Regions from separate parts of the Methylobacterium synurae genome, predicted to be linked through region 2. Evidence: predicted binding sites of a transcription regulator. Region 2 holds the regulator's gene; each other region holds the start of a gene.

Region 1 (7,087 bases), 820 kb from region 2:
CGGCGGTCTCAGGGTTCAAGGCCACGCGCCCGTCGCGGGCGGTGCCGCGCTCGTCGACGATGCGCCAGCTCAGCGTGCCGGAGCTCGCCTCCGCCCGCACCTTTACCCGCACGGCGCGGCGGGCCTCGACCGGGACCAGCGGCGGCACCAAGCCCTGGCGCAACGAGCGGATCCGCGCGAGGCTTGCCCGCGCCTCGTCCTCGGAGCCGGCCGGCAGGCCGAGGGCGGCGAGCAGCCCCTGGCGCACGGAAAGCGGGGTCTCGACGCGCTGGCCGAAGGCGTCGGTGTAGTCGGCAGCGATGCCCGCCTCATCGGCGAGCCGCGCGACGACATCCTCGGTCACGGCCATCTCAACGCACCTCTTTCACGAACACGCCCGACCAGGCGGGCAGGACCAGGGCGCCGTCCTCATTCTGCGAGACGGCAGGGGAGCGCCAGATGATGCGGCCGGGCAGCGGCCCCGGCTCGTACGCGTCGCCGCCGAACACCCCGACGAAGCGCAAGGAGCCCCCGGCGAAGGCCCAGGTGACGTCGATCACGTCGGGCCGCGGCAGGGTGTAACGGCCGCCCTGCCAGGGGGTCTTCAACAGCGGCACCACCTCGCGCTGGCGCAGGTGAAGCAGCGCGGTGGTGTCGGCCAGGACCTCGCGATGCGGCGAAGCCTCGCGCTCGGCCCAGTCGAGCGTCGAGCGCCGGAACGTCTCGGCGGCGGTGGGGTCGGGAATCGTCTTCGCCTTCTCCTCGTCGGCGAAGGCGGCGAAGCTCTTGAACTCGCGCCGCCTTCCGTCGCGCACCGCCTTGTTCAGCTCCTCGTCGGGGGCGAAATCGACGAAGAACAGGAACGGCGTCGAGGCCGACCATTCCTCGCCCATCCACAGCATCGGGATCTGCGGGCTGAGCAGCAGCCCGGCGCGGGCGAGCGCCAGCTTGCCCGGATCGGCGAGGTGGCTCAGCCGCTCGCCGAGCGCCCGGTTGCCGACCTGATCGTGATTCTGCAGGAAGGTGACGAAAGCCGACGGCGGCAGGTGGCCGGAGCGCTCGCCGCGGGGATGGTTGTCGAGGGTCTTGAACGGCTCGCCCTGGTAGGCGAAGCCCTCCGCCAGGCTGCGGGCGAGATGCGCCGCCGGCTTGTCGGAAAAGCTCTCGTAATAGCCGGATTCCTCGCCCGTCAGCAGGATGTGCCAGCCGTGATGGGTGTCGTCGGCCCATTGCGCGCTGTGCAGGACCGGCTGGCCCGCGTGATCGCGCTCCAGCCAGCGGGCCTGGTTGGCCTCGTTCTCCAGCATCAGGTGGATCGGGCGATCGGGATATGCCGCGCGGATCCGCTCGGCCAGTTCGGCGAGGAAGTGCTTGTCGGAATCGTCCTGGATGGCGTGGACGGCGTCGAAGCGCAGGCCGTCGAAGTGGAATTCCTCCAGCCAGTACAGCGAATTGTGGACGAAGTAGTCCCGCACCACCTGGCCGGACGTCTTGCCGTCGAAGTTGATGCCGGCGCCCCACGGGGTCGGGTGGCGCTCGGTGAAGAACGTCTCGGCATAGGCGTGGAGGTAATTCCCGGCCGGGCCGAAATGGTTGTAGACGACGTCGAGGAAGACCATCAGGCCGAGGGAATGCGCCCGGTCGACGAGGCGGCGCAGGTCGTCCGGGGTGCCGTAGGCCGAATCCGGCGCGTAGGGCAGCACGCCGTCATAGCCCCAGTTGCGGGTGCCCTTGAAATCGGCGAGCGGCAGCAGCTCGATCGCCGTGACGCCGAGGTCGCGCAGGGATTCCAGCTTCTCAGCGAGCGCCGCATAGGTGCCCGCCGGCGTCGCGGTGCCGACATGGCACTCGTAGATCACCGTCTCCTCGAACGGACGCCCGGCCCAATCCCGATCGGTCCACGGGAAGGCGGCGGGGTCGATGACCTCGGATAACCCCGACACGTCCTCCGGCTGGAAGCGCGAGGCGGGATCGGGCACCACGAGGTCGCCGTCGATCCGGTAGCCGTAGCGGGCCCCGGCCCGCAGTCCCGGCACCGTCAGACGGCGCCAGCCTTCGCCCTGATCGTCCAGCGGATGCTCCTGCCCGTCGAGCACCAGGGCGACGCTCTTGGCGGTCGGCGCCCAGAGGGCGAAGCGCACCCCCTCCGGTCCGATCTCCGCACCGAATGGCATGCTGTGGGTGCGCCGCATCGGGCCACCATCCTTCGAAAGCAAGAGTGTGCGAACGGCGTGGGGCGCCGCTCAGGAAATTCGGTGGTTGGGAGCAGGTTCCGCAGGATCGTCCCGCATTGCGGCGACCGCGCTGCAATGCGGGAGCTAAGGCGGCCCGCGCCGTCGGCAATGTCCGGAACGACACCAGCCGGGAACGGCCGCGCGGGATCGCCTCGTAGCGTTAAGACGCCTCAGAACGCCCAGGCGAGGGTCGCCGCGAAGGCCACCGCGACGGCTGCGCCGGTCGCCGTCATCGCCATACGCCCGATCCCGGCCGCCGCCGCGGCGACGCCCTCCTCGGCGAAGCCGAAGGCCTGGCCGGCGGCCTGCTCGGCGCGGGCGAGGGAGAGATGACGGGCGTGGCGGTTGACGGCTTTCATCGTCGGAACGCTCCTGCGGCGCGCGATCCCGTCCGGCGTCGGGGGCGGCCGTCCGGTCAACGGGCGGTGACGGCCGAGGTTCCGCGGGGTATCGCGCGCGTCACCGAGCTTTAAGGGAATTTGTTTACGTCTCGGTGACTCTGGTACGGGTTCTGCTGCGCGGCGATTCCGCGCCGCCCGACCATGCCCGTTCGTCACACCCCGACGCTGCTCAAAGGCCCTTTTTGTTCCGCGTTTGTTCCGGTATAGGGAAAGGATGACCTCGAATGCTGCCAGAGCCCTTCCCCCACCGCGAGGCCGTCGCGTGAGCGAGGCCGCACGAGACCTGTTCGGCGCGGGCGGCAAGCCGCCCGGGACGCCGCCAGAGCCGAAGCCGCCGGCGGATCCGCTGAAGGCGGAGGCGGTGAAGCGCCCGAAGCCCGTCGCCGTGTCCGCGCCCGTGGACGCGGCGGAGGCCGGCTACGACGCCTCGGCGATCGAGGTGCTGGAGGGGCTGGAGCCGGTGCGGCGCCGGCCCGGCATGTATATCGGCGGCACCGACGAGAAGGCGCTCCACCACCTCTTCGCCGAGGTGATCGACAACTCGATGGACGAGGCGGTGGCGGGCCATGCCAGCTTCATCGAGGTCGAACTGGAGGAGAGCGGCTGCCTCGTCGTGACCGATAACGGCCGCGGCATCCCGATCGACCCGCATCCGAAATTCCCCGGCAAGTCGGCGCTCGAGGTCATTATGACCACGCTGCATGCCGGGGGTAAGTTCGATTCGAAGGTCTACGAGACCTCCGGCGGCCTGCACGGCGTCGGCATCTCGGTGGTGAACGCCCTCTCGGACGTGCTCGAGGTCGAGGTCGCCCGCAACCAGACCCTCTACCGCCAGACCTTCTCCCGCGGCCACGCGCAGGGGCCGATCGAGACGATCGGGCGGGTGCAGAACCGGCGCGGCACGAAGGTGCGCTTCCATCCCGATGCCGAGATCTTCGGCGAGCACAGGTTCGATCCGCGCCGCCTGTTCAAGATGGCGCGCTCGAAGGCCTACCTGTTCGGCGGCGTCGAGATCCGCTGGCGCTGCGCGCCCGCCCTGCTGGAGGGCGTCGAGAACGTCCCGGCGGAGGCCGTGCACCGCTTCCCGGCCGGTCTCAAGGACTATCTCGCCCGCGAGATCGACGGCAAGGAGCTGGTCGCCGACGGGGTCTTTGCCGGCAAGATCACCAAGCCGGGCAGCCACGGCTCGCTCGAATGGGCGATGGCGTGGCTGTCGAACGACGACGGCTTCTCGTCCTCCTACTGCAACACCATCCCGACGCCGGAGGGCGGCACCCACGAGAGCGGGATGCGGGTGGCCCTGCTGCGGGGCTTGCGCGACCACGCCGAGCGGGTCGGCCAGGTCAAGCGGATGGCCTCGGTCACCGCCGACGACGTGATGCTGACCTGCGCGGCGATGCTGTCGGTCTTCATCCGCGAGCCGGAGTTCCAGGGCCAGACCAAGGACAAGCTCGCGACGCTGGAGGCCTCCCGCATCGTCGAGGCGGCGATCCGCGACGCCTTCGACCACTGGCTCGCCGCTTCCCCGGCCCAGGCCAACAAGCTCCTCGACTGGGTGATCGACCGGGCCGAGGAGCGCCTGCGCCGGCGCCAGGAGAAGGAGGTCGCCCGCAAGACCGCGACCCGCAAGCTTCGCCTGCCCGGCAAGCTCGCCGATTGCTCGAAGGCCGGGGCCGCGGGCTCCGAGATCTTCATCGTCGAGGGCGATTCGGCCGGCGGCTCGGCCAAGCAGGCGCGCGACCGCGCCACCCAGGCGATCCTGCCCTTGCGCGGCAAGATCCTCAACGTCGCCTCGGCGAGCCGGGACAAGCTCGGGGCGAACCAGCTCCTCTCCGACCTGATCCTGGCGCTGGGCTGCGGCATCGGCAAGCAGTACCGGCACGACGACCTTCGCTACGAGAAGGTCATCATCATGACCGATGCCGACGTCGACGGCGCCCACATCGCCTCGCTGCTCATCACCTTCTTCTACCGGCAGATGCCGGAGCTGATCGAGCAGGGGCACCTCTACCTCGCCGTCCCGCCCCTCTACCGGCTGACGCAAGGGGCCAAGAGCGCCTATGCCCGGGACGACCGGCACAAAGAGCAGCTGCTCAAGACCACCTTCAAGTCGGGCAAGGTCGAGATCGGGCGCTTCAAGGGCCTCGGCGAGATGATGCCCGGCCAGCTCAAGGAGACCACGATGGATCCGAAGAAGCGCACGCTCCTGCGGGTCGAGGTGGTGGAAGAGGCGAAGGTCGCGACCGGCGACACGGTCGAGCGGCTGATGGGCAACAAGCCCGAGGCCCGCTTCGCCTTCATCTCCGAGCGGGCTGTCTTCGCCGACGAGATCGAGCTCGACATCTGAAACGGGCCCCCGGGGGACGGCACCGCCCTCCCCCGGACCACGCCGCGAAAACGGCCCGGCCGCTCACGCGACCGGGCCGTTTTTGCCTGGGACAGCCGGCACTGCCGATGCGACGCCGCCAGAACGCGAAAAGCCCGGCCATGAGGCCGGGCTCCGCTCCGTCGACCTGACGGAAAGCGACGACTAGAAGCCGTTGAACTTGTAGTTCAGGCCGGCGCGGACGACCGCGAACTCGGTCTCGCGACGGACCGGGCCGGCGTTCACGACGACCACGCCCGGCGAGCCGAGGCCGACCACGTTGCCGGCGTTGTTCACGGCGAAGGCGCCGTTGTTGCGGTTGCCCTGATCCAGGTTCACGTACAGGCCTTCGACCTTGAGGGTCACGGCCGACGAACGGAAGAAGTTCAGGAACGAGTCGGTCGGGATGGCGTACTCGACGCCGCCGCCGACGACCCAGCCGGTCTGGAACTCGTCACGCGAGCTGTTCGGCAGACCGAAGTCGCGGCCGCCGCCCGAACCGTAGGCGAAACCGCCGGTGGCGTACACGAGGGTGCGGTCCCAGGCGTAGCCGAGGCGGCCACGGACGGTGCCGAAGTAGTCGAGGCCGGCGACGCCGTTCGGGTTGAACACCTGCTGGGCGGCGATCGGGCCGGTGGCGGCGAAGCGGTTCCGGTCACGGCCGAAATCGACGTACTGGGCGTCGGCCTCGACGCCGACCACGATGCCCGAGCCCGGGGTGAACTGGTAGTTGTAGCCGACCTGGCCGCCGCCGACGAAGCCGTCGGTCGAGCGCTGGCCCGGGAAGGCGATCACGGTCGGGGTGGCTACGAGGCCGGTGGCCGGGCCGACGCCGACGACGGTGGAGCCGCGGTTGTCATTGGTGCCGAAGCCGTAACCGGCGTTGAAACCGGCGTAGAAGCCCGTCCAGGTGAACACCGGCACCGGCGTGAAGACCGGCGGCGGGGCCGCGCGGCGCGGCAGGTCGGCGGCCGAAGCAGCCGCGGACAGGCCGACGAGGGCCACGGAGGCGAGGAGGATCTTCTTCATTGTCTTACTGGTCCTGATTGGCGAGAGCCGGCGCGCTTCTATCCCCGGTCGGTCACCCGGTCTGTCGCATTCCTGCAACGAGGACAGGGTTTACCCGCCCACCCGTCAACGAACCGTGAATCGGGAGCGAGCGCCGATCCAAAAAATCGAGCGAGTACGGTCACTTAGCATTAACCATGATGCTCCAGGGTTTCCCCGTGGACTTCCCCTGAGGAATCGCAATGGACGCGTTCGGGCGCGAGACCGCGCCGCCTTCCCTGCTCCGCCGCACCTGGCGGATCGCCCTGTTCGCCGTGGCGGGCTCGCTGGCGGCGACTCACTTCCTCGCATCGCGCAGCGGCACGCCGTCCGGCTCCGGCGGGCAGGCGGTCGCGTCGTTGCGCGGCCTCGTCGAGCCCGAGACCACCGGGTCGATCGCCGGCCAATCGATCGCCGGCCAAGCGGAGCGGACACGGCTCGACCCGTGCAGCGTGCCCGCGCGCCCGTGACGCTTGCGCTCTCGTCGGGTCCCGGCGCCCGTGGGATGCCCGAACGGCGTCGGGACACGGCATCGGCAGCGGCCCGGCCCACCGAACAAATCCCGGTCAGCCCTTGACAAACGTCCTCGCATCGGGCGTGTCCTGCGGGCGGTCGCGTGCAGGCGCGACAGAGCAATGGCGTGAACGTCCCGCCTCGGCGTCTCCGGCGCGGGACTGGCTGCGAAACGACTTTGCATCCCGGCCGTTGCCGCGACGGTGTCTTCCGCGCCGGCCCGATCCGCCCGCGCGCAACGGTTCTCTTCAGGATGTCATTCGCCGAACTGGGTTTAAGCGAGAAGGTCCAGCAGGCCGTCGAGGCTGCGGGCTACACCACGCCGACCCCGATCCAAGCCCAAGCCATTCCGCACGTCCTCGCGCGGCGCGACGTCCTGGGCGTCGCCCAGACCGGCACCGGCAAGACGGCGGCGTTCACGCTGCCGATGCTCACCATGCTCGAGCAGGGCCGGGCCCGGGCGCGGATGCCGCGCACGCTGGTCCTCGAGCCGACGCGCGAGCTCGCCGCGCAGGTGGTCGAGAATTTCGAGCGCTACGGCACCAACC
Region 2 (7,087 bases):
CCCTCGCGGAGTTCGGGCAGGCCCACCCGTCGCTGACCGTCGAGCTCGGCCTCAACGACCGGCCGGTCGACCTGATCGAGGAGGGCTGGGATCTCGCCCTGCGGATCGGCCACCTGCGCGATTCGAGCCTGGTCGCCCGGGCGCTCGCCCCGTGCCGGATGCGGGTCTGCGCCGCGCCGTCCTACCTGGCGGCAAGAGGCCGGCCACGGCGCCCCGAGGACCTCTCCGCCCATAACTGCCTCGGCTACACCCTGGCGAGCAGCGACGGCTGGCGCTTCGAGGGCGCCACGGTCGCGGTCGCGGGGAGCTTGCGCGCCTCGAACGGTGCCGCCCTGGTGGCCGCCGCCGCCGCCGGGCTCGGGGTGATCTACCAGCCGACCTTCCTGGTCGGCGAGGCGCTCCGCTGCGGCAGCCTGCTGGCGCTCGATCTCGGTGCCATCCCATCCCTGCCGATCCACGCGGTCATGCCCTCGCGGCGCCGCCCGCCCGCCAAGGTCCGGGCCCTGGTCGCGTTCGTGGCGGCCCGTTTCGCCGATCCGCCCTGGGACCGCGACCTGCCCGCCCCGCTCGGAGCCGACGATCCGCTGCCCGGGATGTGCGACACCCCGTGGCCGGAGGCCGGCCCGGTGCCCGCGAGGCTGTCATGAGCCGGCGCGTGCCGCCGCACGGCCTGCCGGCCGGTCCCGTCCCGGCCTGCCCGCCGACCGTCCCGGACCAGGATTTCCTCCGCCTCGTCGAGGCGCACGGACTGACCGGCAGCTGGACCTGGACCTTCGCCACGGACGAGCATTGCTGGTCCCCGGGCCTGTTCCGGCTGCTCGGCTTCGAGCCCGGTGCGGTGCGGCCGGATTACGACCTGTTCCTGAGCCTCGTCCATCCGGAGGACCGGCCGGCGATCGAGAACAACGCCCAGGTGATGCGGGATGGGGCCTTCAACGACCACACGGTCCGGGTGATCCGGCCGGACGGGTCGCTGCGGGTGCTGGCCAATCGCGGCACGGCCTATTTCACCCCGGACGGGCGACCGCGCGCGGTGGCCGGGGTGGTGCTGGACGTGACCGATACCGAGCGCCTGGCCCTGCTGCACCGCGAGGAGCAGCGTCGCCGACGGGCCCTGTTCGAGCAGGCGCAGGCCTGGATGCACGCCTCGCCCTACTCGGACACGTTCCGCATCGCCTCGCGCGAACTCCTGACCCTCACCGGCCTGACCCAGCAGGACTTCCACGACGACTGGACCCGGATCCTGGTGCCGCAGGAGCGCTCGAGAGCCTACGACACCATCCTGGCGCGGATCCGGACCGGGCTGCCCTTCGTGGCCGAGAACCCCCTGGCCCTGGCCGACGGCGAGAGCGGCTGGTTCCGGGGCGTGTTCGTCCCGGTGCGCGACGCCGAAGGGCGGATCGAGACCTGGGCCAGCCTGAATTCGCGGGTCGACGGGATCCGGCCGGTGCCGACCGGGCTGGCGCGGCGCGGCCTGGAACAGGCCGTCCAGGGCGCGCATCTGCGCGCCGCCCGCGGCCTGCTCGACTGGTCGATGGCCGACCTCGCCGAGGCCAGCGGCCTCTCGCTCTCGACCATCCGGCGCCTGGAGGACGGGAGCGAGGGGCCGGCGGCCCGCAGCCGCCACGCCGCGGTCGAGGCCCTGCGCCGGGCCGGCATCGGCTTCCTGCTCGTCGAGGGCGACACGATCGCGGTCGCCAAGGTGCGGTGATCCAGGCTCCTCCGATTCGAGGGGCGGTGCGCGGGCTGCGGTGATGCGGGCCCTTTCCGGCCCCGGCATGGCTTGCCATATCGGGGGCATGCCCGCCCCGAAGAAGCCCCGCCTGTCGACCGGCAAGGCCTCGAAGCCCGAGTTGAAGCCGCTCGACCCGTTCCTCGCCGAGCTGCTGAACCCGGCGCTGAACCGCGACCGCCTGCCCGTCATCGCGCCGCCGCCGCCGCCCGAACCGCCGAAGCGCGGCCGCCCGCGCAAAGCCGCGGTCGCGACCGAGCCCTCTCCGGAGCCCGCCCGCAAGGCCGGGCACAAGGCCGGGCAGCGAGAGGGGGCGACCCCGGAGGGCTTCGGCGAGGCGCCGCAGGCCGCCTTCGCCCATGGCGACGCCGCCGACGTCGAGCCGGCGCTGGCCCAGGCGCTGGGCCTGCGCGAGCCGGACGGCGAGGCGGTGGAGGAGCGCGGGTCGCTTGCCGCCGAGGGCGTCTCGGCGACGGTCGACGCGCTCACCAAGCTCCTCACCGAGGGCAACCCGCTGTTCAAGAACGGCGAGCTGTGGCGCCCGCACCGGCCCGAGCGGCCGCAGAAATCCGAGGGCGGCGTCCCGTTCCGGCTGAATTCCGAGTTCACCCCGGCCGGCGACCAGCCCCGCGCCATCGCCGAGCTGGTGGCCGGCATCCAGGGCCAGGAGCGCGACCAGGTGCTCCTCGGCGTGACGGGCTCGGGAAAAACCTTCACGATGGCCAAGGTCATCGAGGAGACCCAGCGCCCGGCCCTGATCCTCGCCCCCAACAAGACCCTGGCGGCGCAGCTCTACGGCGAGTTCAAGAGCTTCTTCCCCGACAACGCCGTCGAGTACTTCGTCTCCTACTACGACTATTACCAGCCCGAGGCCTACGTCGCGCGCTCCGACACCTTCATCGAGAAGGAATCGTCGATCAACGAGCAGATCGACCGGATGCGCCACTCGGCGACCCGGGCGCTCCTGGAGCGCGACGACGTCATCATCGTCGCCTCGGTCTCGTGCATCTACGGCATCGGCTCGGTCGAGACCTATACGGCGATGTCGTTCACCGTCAGCCTCGGCGAGAAGATCGAGCAGCGCCAGCTCGTCGCCGACCTGGTGGCGTTGCAATACAAGCGCATCCAGTCCGACTTCGCCCGCGGCACCTTCCGGGTGCGGGGCGACGTGATCGAGCTGTGGCCGGCCCACTTGGAGGATCGCGGCTGGCGCATCGGCCTGTTCGGCGACGAGATCGAGTCGATCTCCGAGTTCGATCCGCTCACCGGCAAGACCCTCAACACGCTCAAGTTCGTCAAGGTCTACGCCAACAGCCACTACGTGACGCCGCGCCCGACCCTCCAGCAGGCGGTCAAGGGCATCAAGGACGAGCTGAAGTGGCGGGTCGAGGAGCTGACCCGGATGGGCCGGCTGATCGAGGCCCAGCGCCTGGAGCAGCGCTGCACCTTCGACCTCGAGATGATCGAGGCAACCGGCGCCTGCAACGGCATCGAGAACTATTCGCGCTACCTCACCGGCCGCAAGCCCGGCGAGCCGCCGCCGACCCTGTTCGAGTACCTGCCCGACAACGCCCTGGTCTTCACCGACGAGAGCCACGTCACGGTCTCGCAGATCGGCGGCATGTACCGGGGCGACTTCCGCCGCAAGGCGACGCTCGCCGAGTACGGCTTCCGGCTGCCCTCCTGCCTCGACAACCGACCCTTGCGGTTCGAGGAATGGGACGCGATGCGCCCGCAATCGATCCACGTCTCGGCGACGCCGGCGAAGTGGGAGCTGGAACAGACCGGCGGCGTCTTCGCCGAGCAGGTCATCCGCCCGACCGGCCTCGTCGATCCGGTGATCGAGGTACGCCCGGCCCGCTCGCAGGTCGACGACCTGCTCGGCGAGGTGAAGGAGGTGGCGGCCGCCGGCTACCGCACGCTGGTGACGACGCTGACCAAGCGCATGGCCGAGGACCTGACCGAGTACCTGCACGAGAACGGCGTGCGGGTGCGCTACATGCATTCCGACATCGACACGCTGGAGCGGATCGAGATCATCCGCGACCTGCGGCTCGGCGCCTTCGACGTTCTGATCGGCATCAACCTCCTGCGCGAGGGCCTCGACATCCCGGAATGCGCCCTCGTCGGCATCCTCGACGCCGACAAGGAAGGCTTCCTGCGCTCCGAGACCTCGCTGATCCAGACCATCGGGCGGGCCGCCCGCAACGCCGACGCCCGCTGCATCCTCTACGCCGACCACATCACCGGCTCGATGGAGCGGGCGATGGCCGAGACCGAGCGCCGGCGCAAGAAGCAGCTCGCCTATAACGAGGAGCACGGCATCACGCCCCAGAGCGTGAAGCGCAACATCTCCGACATCCTGGAGAGCGTCTACGAGCGCGACCACGTCCAGGTCGATACGGGGCTGGCGAAATCCGCCGTCACGGTCGGCCACAACCTCAAGGCGGTGATGGCCGACCTCGAGAAAAGGATGCGGGCGGCCGCCGCCGATCTCGACTTCGAGGAGGCAGCGCGCCTGCGCGACGAGCTCAAGCGGCTCCAGGCGACCGAGCTCGCCATCGCCGACGACCCGATGGCCGAGCAGGCCGATGTCGAGCGCGAGGCCGGCCGCTTCGGCGCCAAGCGCAAGCGCCGGGGTGCGGAACCGCTCGGCTACGGTCCGGGCGGCAAGGGCGTCTCGGACGAAGGCACCCGCATCCGCCAGCCCGACCTCGACGACATGGGCCCGGGCACCGACCGCGAGGTGCCGTTCACCTACGCCGAGCGCCCGACCGGCCGCTCGACGCAAGGGTTTCCTGGTCAGAAGCCGAAATACAAGGGCCGCAAGGGGCGGGGCTGAGGCGCAGGCTCGGACCGGCGCGGCGGACAGTCCCGCGCCGGTCGAACACCGCGCGGAACGTGCCTCATCGTCCGATCGACCCGTGACATCCCCGTCTATCACCCCGGTTGCTGCGCCCTCGCGCCGCTTTTTCGAAGCCGCTTGCGGAACACTTGCGGAACGCTTACCATGTTCGCGATTTGTTTCCGGAGCGCGGCAGCGCGGGGATGAGAGTGTCACATGCTCACGCGTAAGCAGTTGGACCTGCTCCGCTTCATTCAGCAGAGAATGCGCGAGACGGGCGTGCCCCCGTCCTTCGACGAGATGAAGGACGCCCTCGATCTCAAGTCGAAATCGGGCATCCACCGCCTGATCACGGCCCTGGAGGAGCGGGGCTTCCTGCGCCGCCTGCCGAACCGGGCCCGGGCGATCGAGGTGATCCGCCTGCCCGACACGGTGACGGGACCGGCGCCGGTCGCGGCCACGGCCGAGGTGGTGCGGTTCAATCCCAGCGTGGTCGAGGGCGGGCGCGCTCACGAGCCGAAGCGGCAGGCCGGTATCCCCGCGATGGCGACGGCGTCGGACGAGAACGGCCAGTCGGTCAGCGTGCCGGTGATGGGCCGGATCGCCGCCGGTACGCCGATCTCGGCGATCCAGAGCCAGAGCCGCACGGTGGCGATGTCGCCGGACTTCCTGGCGAGCGGCGAGCATTACGCCCTGGAGGTGCGCGGCGACTCGATGATCGAGGCCGGCATCCTCGACGGCGACCTCGTGGTGATCCGCCGCCAGGAAACCGCCAATACCGGCGACATCATCGTGGCGCTGATCGACGACGAGGAGGCCACGCTCAAGCGCCTGCGCCGCCGCGGCTCCTCGATCGCGCTCGAGGCCGCGAACCCGGCCTACGAGACCCGCGTGCTCGGGCCCGACCGGGTGCGGATCCAGGGCCGGCTGGTGAGCCTGGTCCGGAAGTACTGAAGGGGCTTTCAGTCAAGCGCGGGAACCCTCCCCCCCTCTGCGGGGGAGGGTGGCGAACGGAGTGAGCGCAGCGGGACGAAGTCCCGCCGAGAGGGGCAGCGCGACGCTGATCCAGGTGGCGTCCGTCACTATGGTCGCGACCTCTCCGGAAGCGTGGTTCCCCTCTCCCGGCCTGCTCCGCAGGCCACCCTCCCCCGCAGAGGGGGGAGGGTTCAGGGCGTCGCGCTCGTCAGTGCGCGCTGCCGGTCGCCACGAACTTGAACAGGAACACCGCGGCGATCACCCACACCACCGGCTTCACGTCCCGGAACCGCCCGGTGAGCAGCTTGATCACCGCGTAGGTGATGAAGCCGAAGGCGACGCCGTTGGCGATCGAGTAGGTGAAGGGCATCAGCAGCGCCGTGACGCAGGCCGGCAGCACCTCGGTCAGGTCGTCCCAGTCGAGATCGACCAGCTCGTGCAGCATCAGGCAGGCGACGTAGAACAGGGCCGGCGCCGTGGCATAGGCCGGGACCGAGCCGGCGAGGGGCGCGAAGAACAGGCAGGCCAGGAACAAAACCGCCACCGTGGCGGCGGTGAGCCCGGTGCGCCCGCCCTCCTCGACGCCGGACGCGCTCTCGAGATAGGCGGTCGTGCTCGACGTGCCGAGCAGCGAGCCGACGAAGATCGACGAGGAATCCGCCATCAACGCCTTGTCGAGGCGCTCCATCTTGCCCTCGGTCAGCAGCCCCGCCCGGTTGGCGACGCCCATCAGCGTGCCGGTGGCATCGAACAATTCGACGAGGAAGAACACCAGGATCACGTTGAGCAGGCCGCCCGACAGCGCGCCCTTGATGTCGAGGGCGAACAGGGTCGGGGCGATCGAGGGCGGCAGCGAGGCCACACCCTGGAAGGTGTTGTCGGCGACGATGAAGCTCAACGCCGTCACGGTCAGGATGCCGGCAAGCAGCGCGCCGCGCACCTTGCGCACCGAGAGCACCGCGACGATCAGGAAGCCCAGCACCGCCAGCACCGTGCTCGGCTTGTGCAGGTCGCCCAGCGTCACGAAGGTCGCGGGGCTCGCCGTCACCACGCCGGCGCTCTTCAGCGCGATGATCGCGAGGAAGAGCCCGATGCCGACCGTGATCGCGATGCGCATCGAGCGGGGAATGCCCTCGACGATGATCCGTCGCAGCCCCGTCAGCGTGACGACCATGAAGCACAGGCCGGAGATGAACACCGCGCCCAACGCCGCCTGCCAGGTGTAGCCCATCTGGAGCACCACCACATAGGCGAAGTAGGCGTTGAGCCCCATGCCCGGCGCCAGCGCGATCGGGTAGTTGGCGTAGAACGCCATCACCAGCGAGCCGATCGCCGCGACGAGGCAGGTCGCGACGAACACCGCCCCCTTGGGCATCCCGGCATCGCCCAGGATGTTGGGATTGACGAAGACGATGTAGGCCATCGTCAGGAAGGTGGTGAGCCCGGCGAGCAGCTCCGTGCGCACGGTGGTGCCGTGGGCCGAGAGCGCGAAGGTGCGCTCCAGGAAACCCGGGGGCCGGGTCAGGCCGGCGTCG
Region 3 (7,087 bases), 3.1 Mb from region 2:
CGCCTCGGGCGTCGCCGACGTGCTGGTCGAATCGGCGGTCTCGACCATCATGGACCTCGAGGATTCGGTCGCGGCGGTCGATGCCGACGACAAGGTCGTGGTCTACCGCAACTGGCTCGGCCTGATGAACGGCACCCTCTCGGCGGCGGTCGAGAAGGACGGTAAGCGCTTCGAGCGCAAGCTCAACCCCGACCGGGTCTACACCGCGCCAGACGGCGCGGGCGAGGTCAGCGTGCCCGGCCGCTCGCTGATGCTGGTGCGCAATGTCGGCCACCACATGTTCACCGACGCGGTGCTCGACGAGTCGGGCGCCGAGGTGCCGGAGGGCATCCTCGACGCCGCCGTGACCGCGCTAATCGCGATCCACGACCTCAAGAGCGACTCGGGCATCCGCAACAGCCGCCGCGGCTCGGTCTACATCGTCAAGCCGAAGATGCACGGGCCGGACGAGGTCGCCTTCGCGGTCGAGCTGTTCAGCCGCGTCGAGGCGATGCTGGGGCTGACGCCCAACACCCTCAAGATGGGCATCATGGACGAGGAGCGCCGCACCACGGTGAACCTCGCCGCCTGCATCAAGGCGGCGGCGGAGCGGGTGGTGTTCATCAATACCGGCTTCCTCGACCGCACCGGCGACGAGATCCACACCTCGATGGAGGCCGGGCCGGTCATCCGCAAGAACGACATGAAAGGCACGCCCTGGATCAAGGGCTACGAGGAGAACAACGTCGATGTCGGGCTGGCCTGCGGGCTGCTCGGCCGGGCGCAGATCGGCAAGGGCATGTGGGCGGCGCCCGACGCGATGGCCGACATGCTGATGCAGAAGGGGGCCCACCCCAAGGCCGGCGCCTCGACCGCCTGGGTGCCCTCGCCGACCGCCGCGACGCTCCACGCGCTGCACTACCACGAGACCGACGTGAAGGCCCGCCAGCAGGAACTGGCGCGCCGGCCGCGCTCGGCGCTGGACGAGATCCTGCAGATCCCGCTCGCCCGCTCGAACTTCGCCCCCGACGACGTGCAGCAGGAGATCGACAACAACGTCCAGAGCATTCTGGGCTACGTCGTGCGCTGGATCGACCAGGGCGTCGGCTGCTCCAAGGTGCCGGACATCCACGACGTGGCCCTCATGGAGGATCGCGCGACCTTGCGGATCTCGTCCCAGCACATCGCCAACTGGCTGCATCACGGCGTGGTGTCGGAGGCCGAGGTGATGGAGACGATGAAGCGCATGGCGAAGGTGGTCGACCGCCAGAATGCCGGCGACCCGCTCTACCGCCCGATGGCGCCCGGCTTCGACGGCCCGGCCTTCCAGGCCGCCTGCGATCTGGTGTTCAAGGGCCGCGTCCAGCCCAACGGCTACACCGAGTACGTGCTGCACGCCCGGCGCCGCGAGGCCAAGGCCGCGGGCGCGCCGGCCTGAGAGAGGGGAGGGCGCCTGCCGCGGAACGCGGCGGCGCCCTGCCTCCGCTGCCGGACCAGGGGTCAGCAGATCGCGCTGGCATTCGACATGACGTCGATCGCGTGTCCGCGATAGGACACGCCCGAGGGGCTGATATAGCTCTTGACGAAGGCCGGCAGCACGGACGTGTAGCTGCTGGTGACGACCACGGCGGCTCCGATGTCGCCGTCCCGCATGATGTTGCCGGCCGAGGCGAGCAGGTCGGCATCCGTCATGGTCGTCCGTGTGCCCGAGCAGACTTTGATCGATCCGTTGTTTTTCTGGATCATGTACATGTCGATCGCCGCATTGGGGTAACGGACGAGCGTATTGGCCCGACGCGTGATGTAGGCGTCGATCAGGTTCGACATGCAGCTCGAGCTCTGGCAGGTCGACATCGCCCGCGCGATGACGACGGAAGCCCGGTCGACGTCCCGCTTCGTGCTGACCATGAAGACGATGTCGTGCGTTCCCGCCATCATCAGCAGGGCGAGGCTGCCGATGATGGCGAACTCCACCGAAGCCGTGCCTCGGCGGGAGCGCAGGAACGTGTCGAGGCGGGCCGGCATCGGGCTCACTCACAGCTCTATCGGCGGAAGATGACCGAGTCCTTCGCGACCAGTTCCGGGATCAGCGGGATGATCCTCGGGGCCGCCATCGTCGCACGCAGCAGGATGACGTCCTGGCTCGCCCCCGTGTCGAAGGTGCTTCCGGTGATCGCGGTCGCCGCCGTCGGCACGTTCGGGAGCTTCATCGCCTCGATCTTGATTCCGGTGGTCTGGCTCAGGCAGTTTTCGCTGAATGCGATCCTGGCACAGAACTTGGCAGTATATCCCGACTTGTCCTGCGTCAGAAGCTCCGGCTCCGGGTCCGACGCCGTCTGATAGAGCGCGTCGCTGACGGTTTGCTGCAGGTAGCAATAGATCACGAATTGCAGCAACCCGAGCACGAGCATCACCAACGGAAAGGCGATCAGGGCGAACTCGACCGCCGTCGCTCCGGATCTGCATTTCAGCATCCTGGCTGCGGGCGTCATCGCCTGTACTCGGCACGATGGAGGCGGCATCACGGGCATGAATTCTGGCAGAAGCGCAGGTAATCGATCAGCCCGCCGAAACTGTCGTCGAGCCCGGCCGCCCGCCAGGATATTCGGTATTCCTGCTTCTTGGTCACGCTGAATTTATAGCTTCTCTCGATCCAGGTTTTCGACCAGATGCAGACATCGGCCATATATTGCTTTACGTAATCGGGATTCGACGCGGCGGTCAATGATTGATCGTCCGATTTATATTGGCTCGTCTTGGGTTCCACCCAGAGTTCGATACGTCTCGTCTGGCCATCGAGCGAGACGGTGCTCACGCCCGCCGCATTCTTTGCGACATCGCCGTCGCGCGTCAGGCCGTCGGTGTCCTGCGGGTTCGAGCAGATGACGGTGTCGTTCGGGTACTGATACGCGCCGACGTTCTTTCGGGCCGTATAGACGTAGCGGACCTCGTAGGACCCGACCGGTAGATCGAACGTCATGTTGATCGACGAGTTCGTCGTCTGGTTCTTCTGAGCGCAAGCGGTTTTCTGCGCCGCCGTCTGGGTGCCGACCCTGTTGCTGCAATCGCTGTCCAGTTCGGCGAAGGATTGGCCGTACTGGACGCCGTCGCCCGTCGCGATGGCCGAGAGCTGATCCACCTCGACGCCGGCATTCGTCGTTCCCCAGGACTGTCCCTGGCAGAGCGAACTGGGGCAGTTCGCCTTCGACATCGTGCCGAACACGCCCCAGCCCCCGACCAGTTGCCCGGCATAGCCCTCGAAGGATTCCGACATCAGAACCGTCGGGGGACCGGACGAGGACGTGGCCTGGACCGCGCAGTCGCGCATGACGGTGAAATCGAAGCTGTCCTTGTTGAGGAATGCCTTGAAGAACAGCCCGACCGAGCCGTTCGCCACGACGTGGATGTTGCCCGGGCGGACCGTCAGCGGCGGGACGGTGAGGATTGCGGAGGAGACGGTGGGCGTCGCGGTGATCTGCGCCGTCGCCGACAAGTTTCGTTCCGAACCGTTCCTGTCGGCGTAGGACTGGACCGTCGCGACGTAGCCGTTCGGCATGCTGAGGCCGTTCAGGCTCTCGACATAGACCTCGGCCTGTCGGCAGCTCAGATCGGCGGCCGAGATCAGCCGCTGCTTGTACTCGACGGCCCTGGCGAGCTCGATGCTGCCGCCGATGCCCACCATGAGGATTGGCAGCAGGATGCCGAACAGGACCGTCGTGATCCCCGTCCGGTCGTCGAGGAATCGCGAGCGGCTCCCGGGATCGAAACGCATCCTTGTCTCCGCGAGCCGCCCTGTCCGGGTGCGCTGAATTTATTCACACAATGTGTTTATAATTTCTAATCAAACATTAAAGCCTGTGCGCGTATTTCGATGATCTGCGTACAAATTGCGTCAGTCCGTATCAGCCGCCCCGCGAGGCCAGCCGGCCCAACCGCGGATTCCGGTCAGGTTCGGCCGGATATGCTTTCCAGCAGATTACTTTCGGACACCATATCACCAGGCCGCGTCGGCGGAGCTTTGCTCCGCACACGCGAGCGGAACCGCTTTTTTGCGTGAAGAAGCGATCAAATCGAAAGCGTATGACGCAAAACAGCGCCCGGCCACATCGTGGCCGGGCGCTGCGCGTCGTTGTCGCTCGCTCGAGCGGCCGGCGGCGAACCGGAACCCGGCCCGCCGCGCAGGATACGATGACCTAGAGCATTCCCCGATCGCATCGCAATCGCGAAGCTCTCTAGGTTATTGATTTTGCCGCATTTTCCGACGAACTGGTATCCACTTCGTCGAAAAACGCTCTAGAACGGGATGTCGTCGTCGAGGTCGTCGTAGCGCTTCTGGTTGCCGCCGCTCGAGGACGGGGCCGGGCGCCGCTCGCCGCCGCCGGAGGACGAGCGTCCACCGCTGCTGCGTCCGCCACCGCCGCCGCCGTAATCGCCGCCGCGGCTGATCTGGCCGCCGCCCATGTCGTCGCCGCCCATCTCGGACATGCCGCCCTCGGCCCCGCCGCCGCGGCCGTCGAGGATGGTCAGCTCGCCGCGGAAGCGCTGCAGCACGATCTCGGTCGTGTACTTCTCGACGCCGGACTGGTCCTGCCACTTGCGGGTCTGGAGCTGGCCCTCGACATAGACCTTCGAGCCCTTGCGCAGGTATTGCTCGGCGACGCGGGCCAGGTTCTCGTTGTAGATCACGACCGAGTGCCACTCGGTCTTCTCCTTGCGCTCGCCGCTCGCCTTGTCCTTCCAGGACTCGGACGTGGCCAGGCGCAGGTTCACCACCGGATCGCCGGAGGCCAGCCGGCGGGTCTCGGGGTCGCGCCCGAGATTGCCCACCAGGATCACCTTGTTCACGCTGCCCGCCATCGCGCTCTCCTCTCGTTCCATCTCACTCGGGCGCAAGCCCGGCCGACGCCGCGGACCACCGCTTCGGTTCCGCGAGTTGGGCCGAACAGGCCGGGACCGGCAAGGGCAGGGGCGCCGTTTTGCCCACTACACACATGCCGACGGCCGGAGTGTGTTCTACATTTGTTCGGAGGATGAGGCAAGCGCCGTCCGGGGCTGATCCGGACGGCGCGGACGTTCAGTCGAGCGCGTCGAGCGACTGGGCCACGTCGGCGATCAGGTCCTCGATCGCTTCGAGGCCGATCGACAGCCGTACCGTGTCCGGGCCGACCCGGGCGGCCTCCTTGTCGGCGGCGGGGAGCTGGCGGTGGGTCGTGGTCGCCGGATGGATCGCCAGGGACTTGATCTCGCCGATATTGACGAGGTGCGAGATCAGGTTGAGCCCGGTGATGAATGTCTTTGCCGCCGTCTCGCCACCCTTGAAGCCGACGGTGAAGATCGAGCCGGCGCCCATCGGGGAATACCGGTTCGCCATTTCTTCCCCGGGCTGGCCCGGCAGGGACGGGTAGCTGACCCAGGCGACCTTCGGATGGTCCTTCAGGAAGGCCGCCACCGCGCGCGCGTTGGAACAGTGGCGCTCCATGCGCAGGGGCAGGGTCTCGGTGCCGGTGAGCGTCAGGAAGGCGTTCATCGGCGACAGGCCGGGACCGAGGTCGCGCAGGCCGAACAGCCGGCAGGCGACCGCGAAGGCGGTCTCGGGGAAGCGCTCGGAGACGACGAGGCCGTCGTAATCCGGCCAGGGTTCGTTGATCAGGTTGTAGCGGCCGGTGCCCTTCCAGTCGAAGCGGCCGCCGTCGCAGACGAGGCCGCCGATCACCGTACCGGAGCCCGACAGGAACTTCGAGGTCGAGTGGACCACGATGTCGGCACCGTGCTCGATCGGCCGGATCAGGGCCGGGGAGGCCAGCGTGTTGTCGACGACGAGCGGCAGGCCGTGCCTGTGCGCCACCGCGGCGACCCCTTCGAGGTCGATCACCGTGCCGCAGGGATTGACGATCGATTCGCAGACGATCGCCCGGGTCCTGTCCGTGATCGCCGCCTCGAAATCCTCCGGCGTCAGGCCGCGGGTGAATTGCGGTACCAGCTCGTAGCGGCCCTCCAGCCGGCGCATCAGCCCGAGCGAGCCGCCGAACAGCCGCGAGGAGGCCACGTAGGCGTCGCCCGACTGCATCAGGGTCATCAACACGAGCAGCATCGCCGACTGGCCGGAGGCCACCGCCACCGCCGCCTTGGCGCCCTCCAGAGCCGCGACCCGGCGCTCCAGGGCCGCGACGGTCGGGTTCGAGCCGCGGGAATAGGAAAAGCCGGTCGCCCGCATGGCGAAGATGTCGGCGGCCTGCTCGTTCGATTCGAACACGAAGCCGTTGGTGAAGTAGATCGGCTGCGCCCGGGCGCCGGTGGCCGGGTCCGGGGCGGTGCCGGCATGGACCGCCCGGGTGGCGAAGTGCAGCTTGGTCGGATCGGTCATTGGGGTCGTCCGTACAAATAGCTCAGGCGGCGCGGCGCACGGTGTCGTGGAGCGTCCGCACCAGGGCCGAGGGCGCGTAAGGCTTGGGGATGAAGCGCGCGCCCGGCGGCATGTCGTGCGGGCCGGGGCTGCCCATGCCGGAGACCACCAGCACGGGGATGCGCGGCCAGCGCCGCGACACCAGGCGGGCGAGGGCGAAGCCGTTCATCGAGCCGAGCGGCATGTCGACGTCCGTCATCAGCAGCTCGACGTCGGGGCGGCTCTCCAGCACCTTGAGCGCGTGGTCGGCGTGGGGGGCCTCCAGCACGGTGAAGCCGGCCTCCGCCAGGGTGTCGGCGGCCTCCATCAGCAGTAATCCGTCATCTTCGACGAGGAGCACCACGGGCGCCGCGTCGCAAGGAGAGGCAGGCCCCTCCGGCGGCAGGTCGTGGGGCGTTCGGTCCGGATCAGATGTCATCGCGGCCAATGCGGGCGGGGGGCGAAAGGTTGCTGCCTATGGGGCCGCATGCCGGGGGTCAAGCGTGGCCGGACGCGTCGCCGGACCGTGCGTCAGGGTGCCCCGCTGCCGGAACCATTCTCGAACTTCCTCATAGAAGACCACTCTGCCCCGTTCCGGCGACTGCCAGGCAGGCCCGTTCAGGCGACCTTTACACGGTCCCGTCCTGGTGACGGCTACGCAGTCCCATCCTGCATCGCCGCGAGCGGCGCTTCGAGGTCCATCACGACGCCCTCGGGCGGGAAGCG

The links. The regulator LexA, encoded in region 2, represses DNA repair genes until DNA is damaged. The targets are predictions, from matches to a motif close to TGTTCNNNNTGTGTTCNG.
Region 1: the regulator LexA is predicted to act here: its motif matches at 2,798-2,815, upstream of parE (DNA topoisomerase IV subunit B).
Region 3: the regulator LexA is predicted to act here: its motif matches at 4,989-5,006, upstream of HBB12_RS10050 (single-stranded DNA-binding protein).

The regions. Positions count from the first base shown of each region.
Region 1 covers NZ_JAAQRC020000001.1:6,080,505-6,087,591, forward strand. Annotated here, with positions in the region: gene HBB12_RS27890 (malto-oligosyltrehalose synthase) at 1-349, opposite strand, end outside; gene treZ (malto-oligosyltrehalose trehalohydrolase) at 351-2,171, opposite strand; gene HBB12_RS27900 (hypothetical protein) at 2,384-2,572, opposite strand; gene parE (DNA topoisomerase IV subunit B) at 2,877-4,961, shown strand; gene HBB12_RS27910 (outer membrane protein) at 5,145-6,008, opposite strand; gene HBB12_RS27915 (hypothetical protein) at 6,230-6,496, shown strand; gene HBB12_RS27920 (DEAD/DEAH box helicase) at 6,793-7,087, shown strand, end outside.
Region 2 covers NZ_JAAQRC020000001.1:5,256,085-5,263,171, forward strand. Annotated here, with positions in the region: gene HBB12_RS24095 (LysR family transcriptional regulator) at 1-647, shown strand, start outside; gene HBB12_RS24100 (PAS domain-containing protein) at 644-1,711, shown strand; gene uvrB (excinuclease ABC subunit UvrB) at 1,800-4,574, shown strand; gene lexA (transcriptional repressor LexA) at 4,794-5,531, shown strand; gene HBB12_RS24115 (NCS2 family permease) at 5,761-7,087, opposite strand, start outside.
Region 3 covers NZ_JAAQRC020000001.1:2,169,721-2,176,807, reverse strand. Annotated here, with positions in the region: gene HBB12_RS10070 (malate synthase G) at 1-1,417, shown strand, start outside; gene HBB12_RS10065 (TadE/TadG family type IV pilus assembly protein) at 1,480-2,004, opposite strand; gene HBB12_RS10060 (TadE family protein) at 2,022-2,471, opposite strand; gene HBB12_RS10055 (TadE/TadG family type IV pilus assembly protein) at 2,501-3,751, opposite strand; gene HBB12_RS10050 (single-stranded DNA-binding protein) at 4,273-4,836, opposite strand; gene HBB12_RS10045 (O-acetylhomoserine aminocarboxypropyltransferase/cysteine synthase family protein) at 5,054-6,343, opposite strand; gene HBB12_RS10040 (response regulator) at 6,366-6,800, opposite strand; gene HBB12_RS10035 (sensor histidine kinase) at 7,016-7,087, opposite strand, start outside.